One region of the Shewanella carassii genome, then DNA from elsewhere that is predicted to be linked to it. Evidence: predicted binding sites of a transcription regulator. Region 1 holds the regulator's gene; the other holds the start of a gene.
What was found. Region 1 encodes sigma-54, which starts transcription at its own class of promoters, with help from an activator protein. Its sites were predicted from a motif close to GTTGGCACGNNNNTNGNNT; they were not measured.
Positions count from the first base shown of each region.

Region 2: the regulator sigma-54 is predicted to act here: its motif matches at 3,064-3,082, upstream of flgF (flagellar basal-body rod protein FlgF).

Region 1 covers NZ_AP024618.1:728,177-739,768, reverse strand. Annotated here, with positions in the region: gene mlaE (lipid asymmetry maintenance ABC transporter permease subunit MlaE) at 1-774, opposite strand, end outside; gene mlaF (phospholipid ABC transporter ATP-binding protein MlaF) at 761-1,588, opposite strand; gene K5621_RS03500 (calcium/sodium antiporter) at 1,874-2,836, shown strand; gene K5621_RS03495 (KpsF/GutQ family sugar-phosphate isomerase) at 2,867-3,844, shown strand; gene kdsC (3-deoxy-manno-octulosonate-8-phosphatase KdsC) at 3,844-4,395, shown strand; gene lptC (LPS export ABC transporter periplasmic protein LptC) at 4,392-4,952, shown strand; gene lptA (lipopolysaccharide transport periplasmic protein LptA) at 4,939-5,472, shown strand; gene lptB (LPS export ABC transporter ATP-binding protein) at 5,469-6,197, shown strand; gene K5621_RS03470 (RNA polymerase factor sigma-54) at 6,293-7,753, shown strand; gene hpf (ribosome hibernation promoting factor) at 7,785-8,072, shown strand; gene ptsN (PTS IIA-like nitrogen regulatory protein PtsN) at 8,075-8,518, shown strand; gene rapZ (RNase adapter RapZ) at 8,515-9,369, shown strand; gene K5621_RS03450 (HPr family phosphocarrier protein) at 9,356-9,631, shown strand; gene mgtE (magnesium transporter) at 9,715-11,079, shown strand; gene K5621_RS03440 (hypothetical protein) at 11,202-11,585, opposite strand.
Region 2 covers NZ_AP024618.1:1,544,145-1,555,736, reverse strand. Annotated here, with positions in the region: gene K5621_RS07125 (flagellar basal body P-ring protein FlgI) at 1-786, opposite strand, end outside; gene flgH (flagellar basal body L-ring protein FlgH) at 797-1,471, opposite strand; gene flgG (flagellar basal-body rod protein FlgG) at 1,484-2,272, opposite strand; gene flgF (flagellar basal-body rod protein FlgF) at 2,284-3,027, opposite strand; gene flgE (flagellar hook protein FlgE) at 3,194-4,555, opposite strand; gene flgD (flagellar hook assembly protein FlgD) at 4,610-5,293, opposite strand; gene flgC (flagellar basal body rod protein FlgC) at 5,309-5,725, opposite strand; gene flgB (flagellar basal body rod protein FlgB) at 5,728-6,126, opposite strand; gene K5621_RS07085 (CheR family methyltransferase) at 6,300-7,133, opposite strand; gene K5621_RS07080 (chemotaxis protein CheV) at 7,278-8,198, opposite strand; gene flgA (flagellar basal body P-ring formation chaperone FlgA) at 8,387-9,094, shown strand; gene flgM (flagellar biosynthesis anti-sigma factor FlgM) at 9,166-9,489, shown strand; gene K5621_RS07065 (flagella synthesis protein FlgN) at 9,489-9,920, shown strand; gene K5621_RS07060 (LPP20 family lipoprotein) at 10,207-10,674, opposite strand; gene K5621_RS07055 (FlgO family outer membrane protein) at 10,674-11,288, opposite strand.

The DNA.
Region 1 (11,592 bases):
CATCAGCGCCGTCAATAAGAAGTCCAGCGCCAATACCGCCAGGCTGGACTGCACCACAGTCTGGGTGGTCGCGCGGCTAATCCCTTCCGGATTAGGCACCACCTGATAACCACGATAGAGAGCTATCCAGGTCACCACTATGGCAAAAACAAAACTTTTAATCAGACAGTTAACTATGTCCTGCCGCCATTCCACCGCGGCCTGCAGAATCGACCAGAAGGCGCCATTGTCTATACCTTTCCATTCGACCCCAACCAGATAACCGCCATAGATACCTACAGTGGTAAACATCAAGGCCAACAGCGGCATGCTGATCACCCCGGCCCAGAAGCGCGGCGCAATCACCTGCCGTAGCGGATCTATCGCCATCATCTCCAAACTGGAGAGCTGCTCTGTGGATTTCATCAACCCCAGTTCAGCGGTCAGGGCCGAACCGGCGCGGCCGGCAAACAGCAAGGCGGTGACCACTGGCCCAAGCTCCCTGAGCAAACTCAGCGCCACCATGGGGCCCAGGCTCTCTTCGGTGCCAAAGTCCACCAGGATGTTGTAGCCCTGCAGCGCCAGCACCATGCCGATAAACAGTCCAGAAACCAAAATGATCACCATGGACTGCACGCCGACGACGTAAACCTGCTTTATCAGCAGTGGCAAGCCTTTGCGTGGCCGTGGCAGTTGCACCAGGGCGCCCCAAAGCATCAATCCGGCCTTGCCGAGCCCAGTCACCAAACTCAGCGCATTGCGGCCAAGATTGGCTATCGAATCAGTCAAGCTCACCGAGCAACTCCTTCTGATAATCCTGCGCCGGATAGTGGAAAGGCACGGGGCCGTCCGGCATACCGTCGATAAACTGCCTCAGCTGTGGATTGTCGGCCTGCCGGAGTTCGACCGGTGTTCCCTGGGCAATGATGCGCTTGTCAGCGATCACATACACATAGTCGGCAATGCTCAGCACTTCGCCCACGTCATGGGAAACCACCACAGAGGTGAGATTCAAAGCATCGGACAGCTCTTTAATCAACTTCACCAGCACTCCCATGGAGATGGGATCCTGACCGGCAAACGGCTCGTCATACAGCACCATTTCCGGCTCGAGTGCTATGGCACGGGCCAAGGCTGCCCGGCGCTGCATTCCGCCGGAGAGTTCGCTTGGCATCAACTGCGCCGCGCCGCGAAGCCCTACGGCTTCAAGCTTCATCAACACTATGCGGCGGATGATGGCTTCCGGCAGCCCAGAGTGCTCCCTAAGAGCAAAGGCCACGTTATCGAACACATTCATGTCGGTAAAAAGGGCACCGCTCTGGAACAACATGCTCATCCGCTTACGAGCTTCAAACAGCTCGTGGCGGCTCAGCTTGTTAAGATCCTGACCATCGAACAGCACCTCACCGTGATCCGGAGTCAACTGCCCGCCGATGAGCTTCAGCAGCGTGGTCTTGCCTATGCCGCTGGGCCCCATGATGGCAGTGACTTTACCTCTGGGAATCGTGAGGCTTACCTGCTCAAAAATCACCCTCGCCCCACGACTAAAGCCGAGGTTGTTGACCTCGACCAGGGGAGAAGGATTTTGCTGCTTGTTGGATTCCGGCATCAAAATGAAATGGAGACCTTGTCTAGTGGAATTCAAGTTACGGCGCGGTTATTGCGCCACGGCACATAAGGTTCGCCGTTATTAAGGCCCGATACTGCCGCAGGCTTACTGAATTGACGCTGAATGGCGCCCGGTAACCCGCATGGCCAAGCCAAATATAAGCGATAAATTGTACGCAATTGAGGATAAGCGCACAACTGAATCAATAGTATCGCGCCGTGATACTTTCAATTTGTAGCAAATACGGCGAAAATGCACGCCAGAATCCGTAGCTTTATTTACTGCATGTTATTCAATATTTTCTTGCTGCTCGCCGGCTTGTCCGTCCTGGTCTGGAGTGCCGATAAATTCGTTTATGGCGCCGGGGCTTTTGCCCGTAACCTGGGGTTACCCCCCATGTTGATAGGACTGACCATAGTCGCCATGGGCAGTTCGGCCCCAGAGATGTTCGTTGCCGCCAGCGCCTCCATGGCCGGCATGCCTGACACGGCCGTGGGTAATGTGCTGGGCTCCAATGTTGCCAATGTCAGCTTGATCCTGGGTTTAACCGCCCTTCTTGGGGCTATTGCCGTCAGCTCCAAGACTCTGAAGCGGGAGATCCCCATGATGCTGGGCGCCACAGTGCTGGCGGGCTACTTCCTACACGATCAGTATCTCAGCCGCAGCGAAGGAGTTATTTTACTGGCGCTGTTCTTCGGCCTGATGGGCTATCTTATCTGGCATGCGCTGACCAATAAGAATAAGGATCCACTCGCCGATGAAGCCGATGCAGAGATCCCCAAAGATGTGCCCACTGCCAAGGCGGTACTCTGGTTGATCATAGGCTTGGTACTCTTGCCGCTATCGGCGGATTGGATGGTGGACGGCGCAGTCGGCATCGCCAAGTCTTTTGGACTGTCGGATCTGGTTATCGGCCTGACCATTATTGCCGTAGGCACCAGCCTGCCGGAACTGGCGGCCTGTGTGGCCGGTGTACTCAAGAAAGAGGACGACTTGGCCATAGGCAATATTGTCGGCTCCAATCTGTTTAATATTTTAGCGGTACTGGCAATACCCGGCCTTATCACCCCGGGCGTAATCGATGCCGCGGCGGCCGGACGCGACTTTTATATGGTTTTGGGCACCAGTTGTGCCCTGGCACTCCTGGTGCTGAGCACTGGCAAACAACGTGAACTCAAACGCTGGCACGGTGCCTTACTACTGATAAGCTTCATCGGCTATCAATACAGCCTGTTTCAATCCCACTAGCGATGAAGGGCAAAAAGACGAGAGACAACTATGGCAGAAGCTAAGCAACTGCGCCAATGGGGCCGCAGAGTAATAGATATCGAGAAACAAGCACTGGATAACCTGTACCAGTTTGTTGATTCCCCCGAGTTCGCCCAAGCCTGCGAACTGATCCTCAACTGCAGCGGCAAGGTGATAGTGATGGGGATGGGGAAATCGGGCCATATAGGCAACAAGATTTCTGCCACCCTCGCCAGCACGGGCACCCCGGCATTCTTCGTTCACCCGGGCGAAGCCAGCCACGGCGACCTGGGGGTATTGAGTGAAAACGATATCGTATTGGCTATCTCCAACTCGGGCGAGTCCAGCGAAATTCTGACCCTGATGCCCGTCATCAAGCGCCAAGGGATCCCTATGATCTCCATGACAGGCAAGCCTGATTCCACCATGGCCAAGCTGGCGCAACTGCATCTGTGCATCAAGGTGCCAGAAGAAGCCTGCCCGCTGGGTCTGGCGCCCACCTCCAGCACCACGGCTACCCTGGTGATGGGAGATGCCCTGGCGGTCGCGCTGCTGCAGGCCAAGGGCTTTACCAAAGATGACTTTGCCCTGTCGCATCCCGGCGGCGCTTTGGGGCGCAAACTGCTACTCAAGGTCAGCGATGTGATGCACAAAGGCGAAGAGCTGCCGCTGGTCACAGAAGATATCTGTATCACAGACGCCCTGTATGAGATCTCCAAGAAAGGCCTGGGCATGACCGCCGTGGTCAATCAACAGAAGCAGCTCGTGGGTATCTTCACCGATGGTGATTTGAGACGTGTCATAGACGCTGGGGTCAACCTGCGTACCACCAAAATCAGCGATGTGATGACCCGAAATTGCATCACCAGTGGTGACAATATCCTTGCGGCGCAGGCGCTCAAGGTGATGGATGAGAATGACATTAACGGCCTTATCGTCATCAATGGCGCCAATGAGCCGATTGGAGCACTCAATATGCTGGATATGGTCAAGGCGGGGGTTATCTGATGAGTCATCAAGGTTTTTACGGCCCCATAAGCGAAGATAACTGGCAAAGAGCCGCCAAAATCAAACTGCTTATTTGTGATGTCGACGGTGTCTTCTCCGATGGCCGCATCTATATGAGCAACAGCGGCGAAGAGCTGAAGGCCTTTCACACCCGCGATGGCTATGGAGTGCGCTCACTGCTGTCCTGCGGCATTCAGGTGGCGGTGATCACCGGCCGCAAGTCCCAGATAGTCGAAAACCGTATGACGGCCCTGGGGGTAGACAAGATTTATCAAGGCATAGACAACAAGCTGGAGCCCTATGAGGCGCTGCTTAAACATTATGATCTCAAGCCTGAACAAGTGGCCTATATCGGTGACGACATTGTCGACTTGCCGGTGATGAAGCAAGTTGGACTGGCGGTTTGCGTGGCCGATGGCCATCCTTGGGTAAGGCAGCACTGCCACATGGTCACTCAGATTGCCGGTGGCCATGGCGCGCTCCGGGAACTGGCGGATCTTATCCTGCTCAGTCAGGACAAATTTGAAAAAGCCCACGGAATGAGTATATGAATAGGGTCACCCTGGCCATTATTTTGTTTTTCTCCACTGCACTTATCCTTTACTGGCAAGTGCAGAACAAGCGCAACGCTCAACAGAGCGAGGCGCCGGTGGATGTAGTACGACCGGACTTTGTCGCCGATGACCTTCGCTCGGTCAACTTTGATGAGCAGGGCAATGTCGCCAGCAGAGTCGCCGCGGCGCACATGGAACACTATGAAGCCAGTGAAAAGACCTTCTTCAACCAACCGGTTTATCTGGTCTATCCGGACAAGGGCGAAGCGCAGTGGCGCCTGTCTGCCAATGAGGGTAGGCTCAATCGCAAGACTAACCGAGTGGTACTTGAAAATAATGTTATCATCGACGCCATTAGCCCCAATGAACCAATCCAGAGCCTGAAAACCAGTTATGTGGAGCTGGATATGGACACCATGATCATGACCTCAGATCGCGAGATCCTGATCGAAGGCAGAGACTTTAATATCAAGGGATCCGGCCTGTACGCCGATCTCAATGCTCAGCAAGTAAAGCTGACCAGTCAGGTGAAAGGAACCTATGAAACCAAGTAAGTTTTTTATCGGTGCCCTCTTGTGCATCACAAGTCTGTCGGCGATAGCCATCGAAGAAGATCTGCTGCAAAAAGTAGAGATCAGCGCCGCCAATCAGTTTGCCGATATCAAGAACAAGCGCGTGGTATACGGTGGGCCAGTCACAGTCACCCAGGGCAGTTTGAAACTGCTGGCCGATGAACTCACGGCTTACACAGAGGATAAGAGCGGCGAGCGGATCCTGGTGGCCAAGGGCTCACCTGCCACCTATACCCAGAAACTGGAAGATGGCCGTCTGGCCAGCGCCAAGGCCAAAGAGATCCACTACAACATAGACAGTCGCATCATGACCTTGATAGGCCAAGCCAAAGTAGAACAGGACGGCAGCGAAGTGACCGCCGAGAAGATAGTCTACGACATCAACAAGCAGCAGCTGGAAGCGGAAAGCAGCGGCAAAGGCCAAGATAGGGTAACTACTGTTATCCAGCCGGAAAACTATCAGGATCTCAACAAAAAAGAACAGCAGCAGGAGCCGCAATGACCAGCACCCTGACGGCACAGAATCTGGCAAAGAGCTACAAGAAGCGCAACGTAGTCAAAGACGTCAGCCTGTCGGTCAATACCGGCCAAATCGTCGGGCTACTGGGCCCCAACGGGGCGGGCAAGACTACCACCTTCTATATGGTGGTCGGGCTGGTACAGAGTGACAAGGGCCGTATCTTTATCGATGAAGACGAGCTGACCCTAGATCCCATGCACCTGCGTGCCCGTAAAGGCATAGGTTATCTGCCACAGGAAGCCAGTATCTTTCGCAAGTTGTCGGTACATGACAACATCATGGCCGTGCTGCAAACCCGTAAGGAGCTCAACAGCGACGAGCGCGAGGAACAGCTCGAACAGCTACTGGAAGAATTCCACATTACCCACATACGTGACAGCCTGGGGATGTCCCTCTCCGGCGGTGAACGCCGCCGAGTGGAAATCGCCCGGGCGCTGGCCGCTAATCCAAGGTTTATTCTGTTGGATGAGCCGTTCGCCGGTGTGGATCCCATCTCAGTTATCGATATCAAAAAAATCATCGAACAGCTTAAGTCCCGCGGTTTAGGGGTGTTGATCACAGACCACAATGTTCGCGAAACACTCGACGTTTGTGAGCGAGCCTACATAGTCAGCCATGGACAGTTGATTGCCGAAGGCACACCCGCTGAAATCTTGGATAACCAACAAGTACGCGCTGTGTACTTAGGCGAACAATTCAGGCTATAGTTAGGATCATGTCATCCGGAGGGAATTCCGGGTATTATAGCCTGTTATTATTGAATTTTTTCATTGAAAAATAACGAGTAGGGATTAGCGGTATAATGAAAGCGTCACTCCAGCTCAAACTGGGTCAACAGTTGACCATGACACCTCAGTTGCAACAGGCCATCCGCCTGCTGCAACTGTCGTCCCTTGAGCTGCAGCAGGAAATTCAGGAAGCCTTGGAAGCCAACCCCCTCTTGGAGATGGCCGAGGACAGCCAGGACGACCCCATTGACGCCCATAAAGAAAACGACAGCAGCGAACTAAGTCCCCAGGAAGTCGATGGCTCCACGGTAGAAACCTCAGAGGCACTGAGCAATGAATCTATGCCGGATGAGCTGCCTATGGATACCACCTGGGATGAAGTCTTTACCGCTGCCAGTGCCTCAGGGCCGGCCATGGGCCGTGAAGATGACATGCCCTTCCAGGGAGAAACCAGCGAAGGTCTCTACGAACACCTGGAGTGGCAAAAGAACCTGACTCCGTTTTCCGATACCGACGACGCCATTGCCACCGCCATCATAGATGCCATCAACGAACAGGGCTATCTGACCCAGAGCACAGAGGAGATCCTCGAAGCCATGGGCAACCCTGAGATTGAACTCGATGAAGTCGAGGCGGTACTCAAGCGGATCCAGCACTTCGATCCTGTCGGCATCGCCTCCAGAGATCTGCGCGAATGCCTGCTGATCCAGTTACAGCAGTTCAACGCCGACACCCCACATCTGGCCAATGCCCGCTTGTTGATTGACGAACACCTGGATCTCATTGCCGCCCGTGACTTCCGCACCCTGATGCGCAAGACCAAGCTCAAGGAAGATCAACTGCGTGACGCCATCAACCTGATTCAGAGTCTCAATCCCCGTCCCGGCTTGCTGGTGCAGCCGATGGACGAAGAATATGTGATCCCGGATGTTAGCGTCTGGAAGAAAAATGGCCGCTGGGTCGTGGAACTCAACCCGGACTGTATGCCCAAACTCGGGATCAACCAGCAGTATGCTGCCATGGCCCGCAGTGCCCGCAGCCAATCAGACAGCCAGTTTATTCGTGGCCATCTTCAGGAAGCCAAATGGTTTATCAAGAGCCTGGAGAGCCGCAACGACACCCTGCTCAAGGTGGCCAACTGCATAGTGCAGTTCCAGCAGGGATTTTTCGAATATGGTGAAGAGGCCATGAAACCCATGGTGCTCAACGATATCGCCGAGGCGGTCGAGATGCATGAATCGACCATCTCTAGGGTCACCACTCAAAAGTATATGCATACCCCCAGGGGAATATTTGAATTGAAGTACTTCTTCTCCAGCCATGTCGGTACCGAAGATGGCGGAGAATGCTCTTCCACGGCGATCAGGGCTTTTATCAAGAAGCTCGTGGCAGCGGAAAACCAGAAGAAGCCCTTAAGCGACAGCAAGATGGCGCAGCTTCTGGCAGAACAGGGAATCAACGTTGCAAGACGCACCATAGCCAAGTATCGCGAGGCTATGATGATACCACCGTCGAACCAGCGTAAGAGTTTATAAATCCACAGTTGGAATTTGGAGGAATATTTCTATGCAAATCAACCTGACAGGACATCACATCGAGATCACCGACTCACTACGTGACTACGTGGAAAGTAAGTTTTCGAAACTTGAACGCCATTTCGAACAGATCAATAATGTGCACGTTGTGCTCAATGTACAAAAAATGCAACAGATTGCCGAAGCCAAGATCCACCTCAATGGCGGCGAAGTCTATGCTACTTCTGAACATGCCGACATGTATGCCGCCATCGACGTTCTGATTGATAAATTGGATCGTCAGGTCATTAAACACAAAGAAAAGCTGACAAAACACTAACGATGGAACTGAGTACCATCCTGCGGCCGGAGTGCACCACCTGTGCCACTCCGGGCAGTAAGAAAAAGGTACTGGAGCTGATTAGCGATCTCGCCAGCGCCCAGTACCCCACCCTTTCCTCTCAAGCGATTTTTGAAAGCCTATTGGCCCGCGAAAAGATGGGGAGCACAGGTATAGGTAATGGTATTGCGATTCCGCATGGCCGGCTGCCTGATATCACAGAGCCGATTGCCGTGCTGGTCAAATGCGAAGAGCCTATCGCCTTCGATGCCATAGACAACCAGCCGGTGGACATACTGTTCGCCCTCCTGGTGCCCGCCGAACAATGCCAGCAACACCTGAGTACTCTATCCGCCATGGCTGAAAAGCTCAGCGACAAGGCGATACTCAAGCAGTTGCGTAAATCCAGCGATGCAACCGAACTCTACCAGGTGATCACAGGATGAAACTCGCGATAGTCTCAGGCCGCTCCGGTTCCGGAAAATCCGTTGCCCTCAGGGTACTCGAAGACCTGGGTTACTACTGTGTGGATAATCTGCCCCTGCCCATGATAGGCAGCCTGTTGGATAACCTCCGCGGCAGCAATGATCTGGTTGCCATCAGCATAGATGTGCGCAATATGCCGGATCAGGAAAAGGTGCTGGAACAGCAGTTGGCAGCCTTGCCGGAAAACACCCAACTGACCAGCTTCTTCCTCAACGCCTCCGATAAAGTGCTGCTGAAGCGCTACAGCGAAACCCGCAGACTGCACCCCCTATCCAAGAGCAAAGTCTCACTACAGGACGCCATCAAGCTCGAAGGTAAGCTGCTGGAGCCTATGTCAAAACTAGTGGATCACTACATAGATACCTCAGTCATGAATATCTATGAACTCAGTGATACTGTGCGGGAAATTCTGCTTGGCAGTGTCGATAAAGAACTGGTGATCAACTTTGAATCCTTCGGCTTCAAGCACGGTATGCCCCAGGAAGCCGACTTCATGTTTGATGTGCGCTTTCTGCCCAACCCTCACTGGGAGCCAGCGCTCAGGCCACTGACCGGGCTGGATGAACCTGTGCAGGAGTTTCTCAGCCGCCAGCCACTAGTAAACAAGTTCATCTGGCAGATAGAAAATCTACTGGAAACCTGGCTGCCGCACCTTGAACGCAACAACCGCAGTTACCTCACCATAGCCATAGGCTGCACCGGTGGCCAGCATAGATCTGTCTATGTTGCCGAGCAGCTCGCCAAACGTTTTGGCAATAGCAAACACAAGGTACAGGCTCGTCACCGGGAGCTGAGCAATGGCAAAGGTTGAACGGGAAATCACCATAGTCAATAAACTGGGCCTGCACGCCCGCGCTGCCACTAAACTAGCGGTACTGGCAAGTGAATTCGAAGCCGATATCACCCTGATCCAAGGTAAGAAAAAGGCCTCGGCCGCCAGTGTGCTTGGGCTCCTGATGCTGGAAACCGGCCAAGGCAAGAAGATTCGCCTCATCGCCGAAGGCCCGGATGCCGAACCCGCAATGGACGCTATCTGCGCCCTGATCAACGCCCGTTTCGACGAAGCCAGCTAAAGCCTTAGCGTCACACTCTTTGTTTCTATAACTCCCCGGTCTTGATGTAAAATACCCTCGCTTTGCATAACGGGGGGAACTGCATGCCAATAGAAGCGCTCGACCAAGAGCTGACAGAACAACGTCTTACTCAACTGAACCAAGCTCTTGGCAGTGGTATGTTTGTGCACGTGCGCGACATGCTGCAGCGGATGACGGCTTCAGATATCGCCTTTATTCTCGAATCTTCACCGCCGCGTACCCGTCAGGTACTCTGGCAACTGGTGGATCAGGAGCAGAGCGGCGAGATCCTCGAAGAGCTGGGTGAAGATATGAAAGACCAGCTGATCAGCCTGATGAGTCCTGAGCGTTTGGCGCGAGCGACCGCCGGTATGGATACCGATGACCTGGCCTATGTATTGCGAAGCCTGCCGGACACCCTCTACAAACAGGTACTGCACTCCATGAGTGCCCAGGACAGGGCCAGGGTCGAACAGGCGCTCTCCTATCCGGAAGACAGTGCCGGCAGCCTGATGAACACAGATACCGTCACTCTGAGGCCGGACGTCAATGTCGATGTGGTACTGCGTTATCTGCGTCAAAGAGGCGAGCTTCCTGAAGCCACTGATACCCTCTATGTGGTGGATAGGCGCGATATATTACTCGGTGGCGTCAAGCTCTCCAGCCTACTGACCTGCGATCCGACTGCCGGGATCCGCGACATCATGGATCCCGAGCTTGAGAGCATTCCCGTCACCATGTCAGACAATGATGTGGCTCAGTTGTTTGAACGACACGACTGGGTTTCTGCGCCAGTGGTCGATGGCGAAGGCCATCTGCTTGGACGGATCACCATCGATGACGTGGTTGACGTTATCCGTGAAGACGCCGAACACTCCATGATGGGGATGGCGGGAATGGACGATGATGAAGACACTTTCGGCCCTGTGTTCAAGAGTGCTATTCGCCGCTCTTTGTGGCTGACTTTCAACCTGTTTGCCGCCCTACTGGCCGCCTCGGTCAGTAATATGTTTGAAGGCACACTGGAAAAATTTGCCACCATAGCGATTCTGATGACCATAGTGCCCAGCATGGGCGGCGTTGCCGGTAACCAGACGCTGGCACTGGTGATCCGCGGTATCGCCCTCGGTCACATAGGTCAAAGCAACTCCCGCTGGCTTATCGGCAAGGAGTTGGCCATCGGCTTTCTCAATGGCCTGTTGTGGTCGGCGCTGGTATTCACCGCCGTGTGGATCTGGAAAGGCGATCTGGCGCTCGGCGCCCTTATTGGCGGCGCCATGTTGATCAATATGACGGTAGCCGGTCTCGCCGGGGCCAGCATCCCTTTAATACTGAAAAAACTCAATGTGGATCCTGCACTGGCCGGCGGCATGGTGCTGACCACTGTGACGGATGTGATAGGCCTGTTCGCCTTCCTGGGGTTGGCGACTCTCGTTTTAATGGGCTGAGGCTCCAGCATTGATGAGTCTGAGATCGGGTTTCAATGAACCCGACTCAGGTTTGCATGGCAAAAATGAGAGTGAATCGACTCGCTCTCTATCCGCCGATAGCGGCGACACTGACGCTGACATCAATCGGTAAACCAAAGTATCTTGGGTTCCTCCAGCTCACAGAAGACAGAGACACACTCCCTTCGAGTCACCAGCAGATATTCTTGTAAATCAAGGTTGGTACTGGCCATAAAGCCGCTGCGACTGGTTTCTTGGCGGAACCAACCACCGTTGGAGATTTGAAACAACCAACCATTGGAGAGGCTGCATTCGGTCCAGAACTCCATCAGATCGCCTTCATCGAGAACCCGAAAGCCAACAACAGAACCAAAATGTACCGTGGCCTGGCGGCCTTCAACACTCACTTCAACATCCAAGCCCTGACTGTCGTAGCCTAGACGGATCAATCCCACTTCATCGCCGAGATAATCTGTCGCTATCGGTAAGCCTTTGGTTTCGAGCATGCTTCCC
Region 2 (11,592 bases), 820 kb from region 1:
CACTATGGTGCCGGTGCGGGAGTTGACTATCACCTTGGCCGATTCATCGGCAGGCTCAACTTGGATATTTTCCAGAGTGGCCAGGAAAGATACCCGCTGCGACACATCTCTGGGAGCACTGACTTGAATGGAAGAAGCATCGAGCGCCCGCGCCATACCCGGGCCGAGTAAGCCGTTAATGGCATCGGCGGTACGCTTGGCGGTGGAGAAATCGGCTCTGTGCAGGTTAAAAGTCAGGTGATCGCCATTACCGAAGGGGCTGGCCACTTCACGCTCGACTATGCCGCCGTTGGGAATGCGACCCACGGTTGGCGTGTTCTGGATCACCTTGGAGCCATCCAGCCCCTCGGCGCTGAAGCCACTGACCACCAGACTCCCCTGGGCGATGGCGTAGACATTGCCGTCCACCCCTTTGAGGAAGGTCTGCAGCAGAGTACCGCCGCGCAGGCTCTTGGCCTCACCCAGGCTCGATACCGTCACATCCAGAGTTTGTCCCGGTTTGATAAAGGGCGGCATATCGGCATGCACGGCCACCACGGCAATATTCTTGATCTTGGGCCTGAAGTTATCCGGCAGATTAATGCCAAAATTCTTCAACATGGTCTTGAAGGTCTGCTCCGTGTAACGGGTCTTCTCTCCGGTGCCCGGTAAACCTACCACCAGGCCGTAACCTATCAACTGGTTATCCCTGACCCCTTGGATATCGGCAATATCCTTGATGCGCTCGGCCTGTCCCGGTAGGGAAACCAGTAAACAGGCAAGTGCCATGATTAATTTTATTTTCATGAGCTTATCCTCAGAAAGGCCACCAGTCAGAGAGGAAGAACTGGCTCAGCCAGCCCACCTTTTGCGAATCGGCGAAGGTGCCAGTACCGCTGTATTGAATCCGGGCATTGGCGACTTTGGGCGAATCTATGGTGTTCTCGGGAGTAATATCCTGCGGCCGAATAATGCCGGTTACCCGGATAAACTCGTCGCCATTATTGATGGTGATCCACTTTTCACCGCGAATAACCAGATTGCCATTGCCCAGCACCTGCATCACGTTGGCCGAGATCTGTCCGGAAAGACTGTTGCTCTGATCGGCATCGGCCTCACGATTGGTATCCATACTGTCGCCATAGCGGAAATCCAGCGGATTGCCCTTGATGGTGACATTGCCGCCCCCCATATAGAGCGGGTTCACCGACATGTCCGAGCCTTTCTTGATCTTGTTACCGACGCTTTTCTTCGCCTGAGTCGACTCCACCAGCACCACAGTGATGATGTCCCCTACCCTGTGCGCCCGCAGATCTGAGTAAAGTGAAGACGCCTGGCTGTCCTGATAGATAGAGCCGGTCGGCGCTATCCGGGTCGGCGGCGCTTCTGGATACACAGGCGCATAATAGGGATCATCGGCTATGGGTTTGTTCTGAGTAGCCGTGCAAGCCCCCAGAAACAGAGCCGGAATGATAAGGAACAAGGGTTTCATCACATCACCTCACTACAGATTCTGGTTCACATAAGCCAGCATCTGGTCCACCGCCGAAATGACCTTGGAGTTCATTTCATAGATCCGCTGACTCTCAATCAGGTTAACCAGCTCTTCGGTCACGTTAACGTTGGAGGTTTCCAGCGAGCCCTGACGAATAGAACCCAAACCGTCGAGTGAAGCCGTGCCCTGAATTGGAGTACCACTGGCACCAGTCTCCAGATAGAGGTTTTGCCCTATGGGATCTAAGCCGGACGGATTGATGAAATCAGAGATGGTCAGCTGGCCCACCACCTGGTTTTCGGCGGCGCCCGGGGTTTTAACCGATACTTCGCCTTCGGCGGAAACGGTAATACTGGTGGCATCGTCCGGAATGGTAATCGCAGGTTGCAACACATAGCCGGCGCCAGAAGTCACTATCTGTCCGGTATCATCCAGGGAAAACTGGCCGTTACGAGTGTAGGCCGTGGTGCCATCCGGCAGCTGGATTTCAAAGAACCCGGGGCCTTCAATCATCATGTCCAGTGAGTTATCTGTGGTTTGCAGGTTACCCTGGGAGAAAATTTTCTGGGTGGCGACCACCTTGGTACCTGCGCCCAGGTTAAGACCGTTGGGCAACTTGGTGTTGGAGGCGCTGATACCACCAGCCTGGTTGACCGTCTGGTACAGCAAGTCTTCAAATACCGCCCGGCCCTTTTTGTAGCCTATGGTGCTGGCATTAGCGACGTTATTTGAAATCACCGAGATGTCTGTTTGCTGGGCATCTAACCCAGTCTTACTTATCCATAACGCGGGATGCATATCAATTACTCCTAGCTAATGCGCATCAGTGAAGCGGACGACTTGTCGTTCTCTTCAGCGGTTTTCATCATTTTTACCTGCAGCTCAAACTGGCGCTGCAACTCGATAAGATTGACCATTTCGTCCACGGGATTAACGTTGCTGCCTTCCACCGCACCGCTTTCCACATTCACAAAGGGATCGGCGGCGGCCGGGATGCCGTCCAGGGTGCGGAACAAACCATCTTCACCGCGCATCAGGTTCTGATTACCCGGGTTAACCAACTTGATACGGCCGACCTCTTCAATCACCTCGGCGGTTGCGCCCTGGGGACGAATGGAGATAGTGCCATCGGCAGCAATCTCGATTTTGTCTATCGGCAGCGGCAGCACTATCGGACCGTTGTCGCCCATCACAGGGTTACCCCTGTCGTTACGCAGCAAACCTGTGGTGTCAAAACTCAAACTGCCGGAGCGGGTATAGGCCTCGCTGCCATCGGCGGCCTGCACGGCAATCCAACCTTGATCTTTGATGGCGATGTCCAGATCCCGCCCGGTCGATTTGATAGGGCCGGACTTGAAATTAGCCGAAGGTGACTCTGTCATGGCAAACACCCGCGTCGGCAATCCTTCACCGAAGGCTTGCATCGCACGGGCCTGAGTCATCTCAGACTTGAAACCATCAGTGTTGGCATTGGCCAGGTTATTACCCCTAACCGCCAGCGCATTCATGTTTTGTTTGGCGCCAGTCATGGCGACATAGAGAAGTTTGTCCACCTGCTGCTCCGTCAATCTTTTTACCTACCCAGGTAAAAGCAAACATCGTGCCAACAAAATGAGCAATCGCGCGCAGCGACAACAGAAGAACTTCAGAGACTTGTAAATAATCGCGGGGGAAAGCGGCAAGACATTGCCGCTACGGCAATGTCTTGCACAGGAAGGATTAGCGGATCTGCAGTACAGTTTGCTGCAATGTGTTGTTCACTTCCAGGGTACGGGAGTTGGCCTGGAAGTTACGCTGAGCCGAAATCAGGTCCACCAGCTCAGTGGTCAGGTCAACGTTAGCCTGCTCCAGCGTTGAGGAGCGGATACTGCCGAACACGCCACTATTGGCTTCACCAGCCAACGCCGCGCCTGAATCCAGGCTGGCTTTCCAGGAGGTGTTACCGACTTGGCTCAGTCCTTGTTCGTTGGAGAAACGCGCCAGCGCCACTCGTGCCAAGGGGACGGTGGAGCCATTGCTGTACTTGGCTGAGATCAAACCGTCTGTACCCACTTCCACATTGGTCAGACGACCCACTGTCACCCCATCCTGCGTCAATTCAGTGGCGTTGAACTTTTCCGAGAACTGGGTCGGGTTGTTGAAGTCTATGGTTATTGTCTGGGTTCCGTCCGCCGCAGGGCCGAGAACATTGGCACCGCCAACACCCAACTGCTCTGTGGTGATCACCGCCGGATCTGAACCTATATAACCGCCGACATCGTTGAACTTGAGCACGGCGCCAGTCCAGCCACCTGCAGTTTGCGCTGTACCCGTAGCGTCCGGAGTACCGTCACCATCAGTATCAGTCTGGTAGCTGCCAGCGCCGCCGCCCAGATTAACCGGCTTGTCATCGATGGCATAGTAAGCCACCCAGTTACTCTCGCCCGTGTAGGCGCCATTTTCCGGACGCACAAAATAAGTGGTCAGGGTGTGGGAGTTACCCAGAGAGTCATAAATGGTCACTGCGGTGGAGTTATTGAAAGTGTCTGACTTGGATGGGTCAAACGCCGCGGGGTCTTTCGTCGCCTGGGTAGAGTCCAGGTTCATGCTGATGCCAACATTGTTGGTCTTCTGCGGGCTACCGGCAGTATCCGGGATCTGCACCGGCTTGGTGGTGGTCAGACTCACTGAGGTAGAGTTGCCGTCTTTATCGACCGGGAAGCTCTGCAGAAAGTTACCGGCCGCATCGACCAAAAAGCCGTTTTCATCACGCTTGAAGGCCCCCGCGCGGGTGAAGGAATAATCCTGACTGCCCACATTGGGAGAGGTCACGAAAAAGCCACCACCGTTGATCGCCAAATCCAACGCGTTGTTGGTGGAGTTTAGGTTACCCTGGTGGAACTGCTGCGCCACCTGAGTGGTCGTTACACCGCCGCCCACTGTGGTTCTCCCATTGGAGAAAATCGAGCTGGCGTACACATCGGCAAACTCGGCCCGGGACTCTTTAAAGCCAATCGTATTAACGTTGGCAATATTGTTGGCTGTGGTATTGAGATCTTTCTGCGCCGCAGCAATCCCACTCAGAGCAATGTTAAAGGACATAATTCACCTCATGATTTTCAGATACTGTCCGGCGCAGCCGGGGCAGATACAGAATTAAACTTCGGAAACAGCCAGCACATCGGCCAGTCTGATCCCGCCAATACCTCTTAAATTCAACACGGCGCCACTGGCGGAGTTGAGCGATACGCTGGTCACGTGGGCATAGGAGCTAACGATAAGATCCTGAGGCTTACCATCGACAACTCCGCTGGCCTTCATGGTATAGATACCGGCATCCACCGGATTTCCATCTTTATCCAAGCCATCCCATTCCACGTCTATGTTACCGCCGGCACTGCCATCCACCTCAAAGGTCTTGATCACCTGTCCGGCCTCATCTTCGACCGTCACCTTGATCGACGGAATTTTCTCAGGCGATGTGATCACCCCTTTGAGCGTGGGATCTTCCGCTGAAACATAACCGGTTCCCGCCGGGATCAACACTTTCTGCCCCACAAGGCCTGATGCCTGCAATGCCTGACTCGAGGTCATTACCGTATTGAGGTTAACTATCTCCTCATTGAGCTTGGAGATACCATCAACAGTAGAAAACGATGCCATTTGGGCAATCATCTGGTCATTGTCTACAGGTTTGAAAGGATCCTGCATCGACAACTGTCTACTCAGCAGCGAGAAGAAATCCTCTTGGGTCAGCTGCTGGTTGTTACTCTTCTTGGCCTCAGTGCCCGATTGAACACTGATATTGTCCTGGAAGGGATTAATTGAATTCACACTCATGGGCTATGTCTCCCTTTACTTGCCCAACCTCAGGGTCTGCTGCAGCATAGACTTGGCGGCATCGGCCACCTGGACGTTCATCTGATAAGAGCGGGAAGCCGAAATCATATCGGCCATCTCTTCCACCACATTGACATTGGGTTTGTAGATAAAACCATCGGCATCGGCCATCGGATGATCCGGCGAATACTCTTTCAACAAGGGCTTATCGCTCTCCACTATGCCCTTGACCTTCACCGCCGCGCCCTGCTGTTGTTGGCCATTGGCCTTAGCCAACTCGGCCTCAAAAATAGGGTGTCTCGCCTTGTAGGTCTTATCGATACTGGAAGAAACGGAGTCTGCGTTGGCTATGTTACTGGCGGTGGTATTCAAGCGCACCGACTGCGCCGACATCCCCGAACCCGCAACATTGAAGATATTGTACAAACTCATGATTAATCTCCTTTCAATGCCTTTTTCATTCCGGCGAACTTACCGTCGAGAAATCCCAGCGACATCTGATATTCGAGCGCATTTTGCATAAAGGCCTGTTGCTCTTTTTGCATATCGACCGTATTACCGTCACCCGTGTCAGGCTGATCCGGTACTCGATACTGCACATGCTCGGCAGTCAACGCCTTGAGGTCGAAATGCTTTTCAGAAGTGGCCATCATACTGACCCCCTGTTGCCGCCCCTTTGCCGCCTGCAACGCCGATGAAAAATCAACATCCCGAGCCTTATAGTGAGGGGTGTCGGCATTGGCTATATTGCTGGCAAGCACTTCGGCACGCTGAGCGCGAATACCCAGAGTGTATTGATGTATGCCAAGGGCCTTATCGAAACTGATCGCCATAAAACCGCCTCCTCTAATGACTCGACAAAGATAAAGCAAGCTTTGTGCCAAATATGGATGTAATAGCGAAAGACAGCACAGCTGTGCGCCATAAAGAAAGGAAATAACAAAAAGGGCCCGTCTAATTCGACGCGCCCTTTACATATTTACCAGTAAAATCAAAAGGTTATTGGTTAGTTTTTCTTCTGGTAATAAATGCCAGGGTTACAGCGAACCATGTCAAATTCGTCGGTCAAACCGGCAATCGATTCGCTGGCACCCAAAAACAGTATCCCTTTGGGATTGAGAGCGGCAGCAAATTGCCGCAGTATTTTTGCCTTTGCCTCCGGGGCAAAGTAGATAAGCACATTGCGGCAGAAGATAATGTCAAACTTACCGAGCAAGGTGTAACTCTCAAGCAGGTTATGCGCCCGAAAGCTCACCAAACGGCGGACATTATCCTTGACCCGCATATTGCCGTTGGGCAGAGCTTCAAAAAACTGACGTTTGCGCTCTTCAGACAGACCGCGGGCCAACGCCAGCTTGTCATACTCAGCGTTTTTACAACGCTCCAGCATGGACGGCGACAGATCGGTAGCCTGGATCATGGCACCGCCCGGCAAAGCACCCGGCTTACGCTGCTGATACTCAAGCACTGTCATCGCCAGTGAATAGGGCTCCTGACCAGATGAACAAGCCGCCGACCATATCTTCAGCGGCCGCCCCAACTTGGTATAGCCCGGCAACAATACATTACCCAAGAGTTCAAAAGGATACCTATCACGAAACCAAAGGGTCTCGTTGGTAGTCATGGCATCAACGACTTCAGCGCGTAACTGGCGTTCGGTGGGTCGCATCGACTGCTTAACGACATCTGACAGGGAAGGCAAACCGTATTTCCCCATCAAAGGCGCCAAACGACTGCGAACCAAGTACTGTTTGTTCTCACCCAATACAATGCCACTGTGCTGTTCGAGAAACAGCCTGAATTGATTGTATTCAGTTTCTGCGAGAGATTTATCTGGCACCTTTGTGTCCTAACTATCCGTGAAAATGTCGCCGTGGCTTGCAACAACGACATTTAAAAACTGGGTCAGCGTTATACCCCAGCCCCATTTGCAACACAAGACATCTCACTCACTATAGTCATAAAAATCCACAGCTGACAGCGACTAGAGACTCAGATGTTTGTTAACTGCCGATGCCAGTTCATCGGGGTTGAACTTGGCAATAAAATCGTTGGCGCCCACTTTTTGCACCATGGCCTGATTGAACACCCCGCTCAAAGAGGTATGCAGTACCACCTTGATATTCTTTAACTTGGGATCATCACGGATCTCGGCAGTCAGAGTGTAACCATCCATTTCCGGCATCTCGATATCCGAAATGATCAACGGAATTTCATCGGCAACATTGTCCATCTCTGCGGCGATGCTTTTCAGCTTTTGCAGGGCTTCCCGACCATCTTTGGCGGTATCTATCTGCAGATTCAACGATGACAGCGCCCGAATGATCTGTTTGCGGGCCACTGAGGAATCGTCAATCACCATAATATGATAGTTCTGCTCTCTGTCGATTGTGAGAGATTCGTCGATTTCCTGACTGATATCTGTCTTGACCGGCGAAATTTCATCGAGGATCTTTTCGACATCGAGAATTTCAACCAGTTCGCCTTCAATTTCGGTCACGGCCGTCAAGTAAGAGTACCGCCCAGCCCCCTCCGGTGGCGGCATGATGGATTCCCAATTCATGTTAATGATCCGCTCAACGGAACGAACCAAAAAGCCCTGTACGCTACGGTTATATTCAGAAATAATGATGAAGCAATCCTTGACATCATCTATGGGTCTGCCGCCAGTCGCCGCACTGAGATCGATAACCGACACAGTGGTACCACGAATATGGGCGACTCCCTTAACGAAGGAATTCAGTTTAGGCAGAGCGGTCAACGGAGGGCACTGAAGAACCTCTTTAACTTTGAACACATTTATCCCAAACCTTTGTCTGCCGTTGAGTTTGAATAACAGAAGTTCGAGGCGGTTTTGTCCAACCAGTTGAGTGCGCTTATTGACTGATTCAAGAATGCTCGACATAAGGCTGCCTTGTTGTCTTTGTATTGATAAATACCTGTCGTCATGCAGACAGGCATACTATTTGCTTAATCCAAGATACCGGATCTCAGTCAAATTTCTGACTGAACCTGTGGTGAAGCCAGTTCAGGGATCCCGGGAATCATTGAAAGTATAGGTGTAATCTGGCGAGACAAGCTAGCCCGTTCATTATGAAAGTAAATTTTGCATGTATTTTAGCCACGTTTTTACTGTCCATCTCAGCAATGGCCGCTGAGAACAACTTCGTTCCCAGTATATCGGCCATAGAGGCGCTGGCTAAAGAAGTTATTGCCAAAAAAGTGTTGGCGACCACAGATGCCAGAATAATCATCACGCCACAACGACTGGATTCCAGGCTCACGCCCCCCACTTGCAGTTCGCCGTTGACGGCCGAGATGGCCAGCGACAGAGAAATAAGTCGCAACAATACGGTGCGCATCGGCTGTACCAGCCCGGAACTCAGTTACCCGTGGCAAATCTATGTCTCAGTGCGGGTGGACATCAGTTATCCCGTGGTAGTGGCCACCCAAACACTGGCCCCGGGCACTGTGCTTGGGCCGGAAAACCTGGCACTTCGCTACATAGATGAAACCAGCCTGCGCGGAGAACAGTTCGAGGATATCGCCACAGTCACAGGTACCCGACTCAAGCGACGGGTGGCCAAAGACTACCCCTTATTTGCCGCTAATCTCTGTTTTGTTTGCAAGGGTGACAGCGTCTCCATCTATGCCGGTAACGAGAAGTTTCAAATAAAAACTGTCGGTGAAGCCCTGCATGATGGTAACCTTGGAGAACAGATTCGGGTGAAAAACACTCGTTCTGACAAAGTGTTGGAAGCCACCGTCATCAATGTTGGCGAAGTGGAAGTTCGAATGTAAAAAATGCTAAAGTTCCCCTTGGCTGTGCCGATAAGACAGCAAGGTAATCAGAGAACAGGCTGGATCCGACGATGGCGATGGATATTAAACAACTGCAAAATCAACCTAGGGTGAACACAGGTTCTATCCCTAGAAACACCACCCAGAGCACTCAAAGCAGTGCTCAACAAAGTGCTACCCCGCAGAAGACAGATTCTGTGGTTGTGTCACAACAGGCGCAACAGCTGCAAGGAGTACAGAGCAAAATGGCCTCCCTGCCGGAAATAGATCAAAAGAAGATCACCGAAATCAAATTGGCGATCGCCGAAGGCCGATATAAGGTTGATCCGGAAAAACTGGCCGCCAACATATCTCAATTCGAATCAGAACTGAACGAACTCAATAAAGGGTCCTGATGCCAGATACTCCGGATATCATCAGCCTGGTAGCACAGCAGACGACTCAACTCGAGCGTCTGCTGGACTTGATCGGGCAGGAGAAAAATGCCCTGCTGGATCGCAATGCCGACCATCTGCTGCAATTGGCCAAAGACAAGAGTGACTTGCTCAACCAGGTCAAGGCCATCGATGAAGCGCTCTCCTCTCACCCGGAACAAGTCAAGCTCAGTCAGCCGCCGTTGGCCGAAAGAGTCGTTGAGGCGCGTGAACTATTGGCTGCTTGCCAACTGCGCAATCAAGAAAATGCCGGCCTGATAGAGCTGAGCATGGCCAGTATCAATCGCTTGGCGCAGGCTCTGCAGGTGAGCCGTAACGCCTCCAGCCTGACCTATGACGGCAAAGGAAAGACTTCAACCATCGCCACCTTGGGTAACGATCTCAAGGCTTGATTAAAGCCCCATTCCTGTTCTGTTGCTTAAGCTTATTGAGTAAGTTTGGCTCCTTGGAGCGACCCACGCTACTGTGCCCCTAGCCTTCTCCTGATTCAATACAGGGCGCTAAGGCCAAGGGGCAACATTCAAGATACCTTCCCAAACGTATCCCCTGATCTCAAATCGGCAAGGACTCTTAAGCCATAAAAAAGCAGCTAAACCAAGCTGCTTACGCCAATTAATCTAAGGAAAGTGCCATCACTCTCTACAAAAGAGAACACCACCAAGCCTTATTGGCACCTTCCTAAAAGTAAGTGATCTCTTTGACTCGTTGCGGACGATTTTGCTGCTGATACAGATCCCACACCCGGGCGAAGTCCAGCTCCAGCTCTGTCACATAATGATCTCCGGCCGGATAACTACGCACGACCTTGGCACCACGGATCACCCCGGAAACAGAGGCCTGAATATTATCGCCCTTCAGCATCCAGTCACTGACCTTACTGTCGGCCGATAAACGCTGACCATAGACTTGCTCGGCCAGCTCCCGATAGGCAGCTATCTTGGATGCTTGCATCGCCATCAACACCTTTTGCGACTGTTCCTTGGCCGGTTGGCTGGCCAGCGGAGCATAGCCTACTGCCGTCAACTTGGGAAAACTGCCCGGTGCCTCCGTCTCCCACTGCACATATCTGTCTTTATCGGCACAGCCACTGAGAATTAACGCTAATGCCAGCGTGGCCAATGACAAAGTGTTACTCCAATACTTCATTACTTATCCCCCACTATCCGGCCCTTGTCTTCACCACGGTTTTCGTAGCGATAGAGCAAGCCCTCTTTTGACACCACCTTATTGGATGGCGCCAGGTAGCCCGGCAATTCCTGCTCCATTATCCGCGCCGTGGCCGCCGAAAGCACCCGGTTGTTGCTAACACTGACTATCCGGCTATTGAATAGCATCTCGCCTTTGGCCTGGCTCATACTGGTGACCAGTACATGCTCCACCGCAATATTGCTCGGCAGTTTTTGCCAGTCACGAGTAAGGATGAAATCCCCCTGTGGCGTGACCCGCACCGCATCGGCCAGGTTCAAATCGACCAGATTAAAGCCCTGTTGATGAAAGGCTGTCATCAACCCTTGCTGCAGTTGTGAAGCCAGTGCATTGCTGCTCTGCATGTCCTCCACCATCACAGGCGTCATCACCAGTAACGGCTGGGTCGGCTTAAGGGCATCGTTGTGAGCTACCAACTCATCAACCAACTGCTGCGCCAATAGATTGACTGGCACAGGTTGCGCAATGTCGGCTCGCGGTTGCGGCGCAGTCATGCTGCAAGCCGGCAACAAGAGTAAAGGCAGAATACACAGGGCTTTATACATAATATCCATCCCACTGACGCCCGAGCGGGCAGTTAACTTTATTTTGGAGTCCGGCGTAAACCTTATTCTACCTGGCTTAACGGCCATATTAGGCGGCGCTTGACACTGAGTATTGAGCCACTCTCTAACGGCGGTATTTACCGAATTAACAAGGGCACCAATCCATTCCCACCGCTTCATTGGGATACGCAATCCCCCGCCAAGGCAGCTCATCAAAGTCGATTGGCCGGGCTCCATATTCCTTGGCTAAAGCTATGCAAATAAAATACCAACCAAGGGTTATGTAAAAATAGAGCTCAATTCGGATGACCTC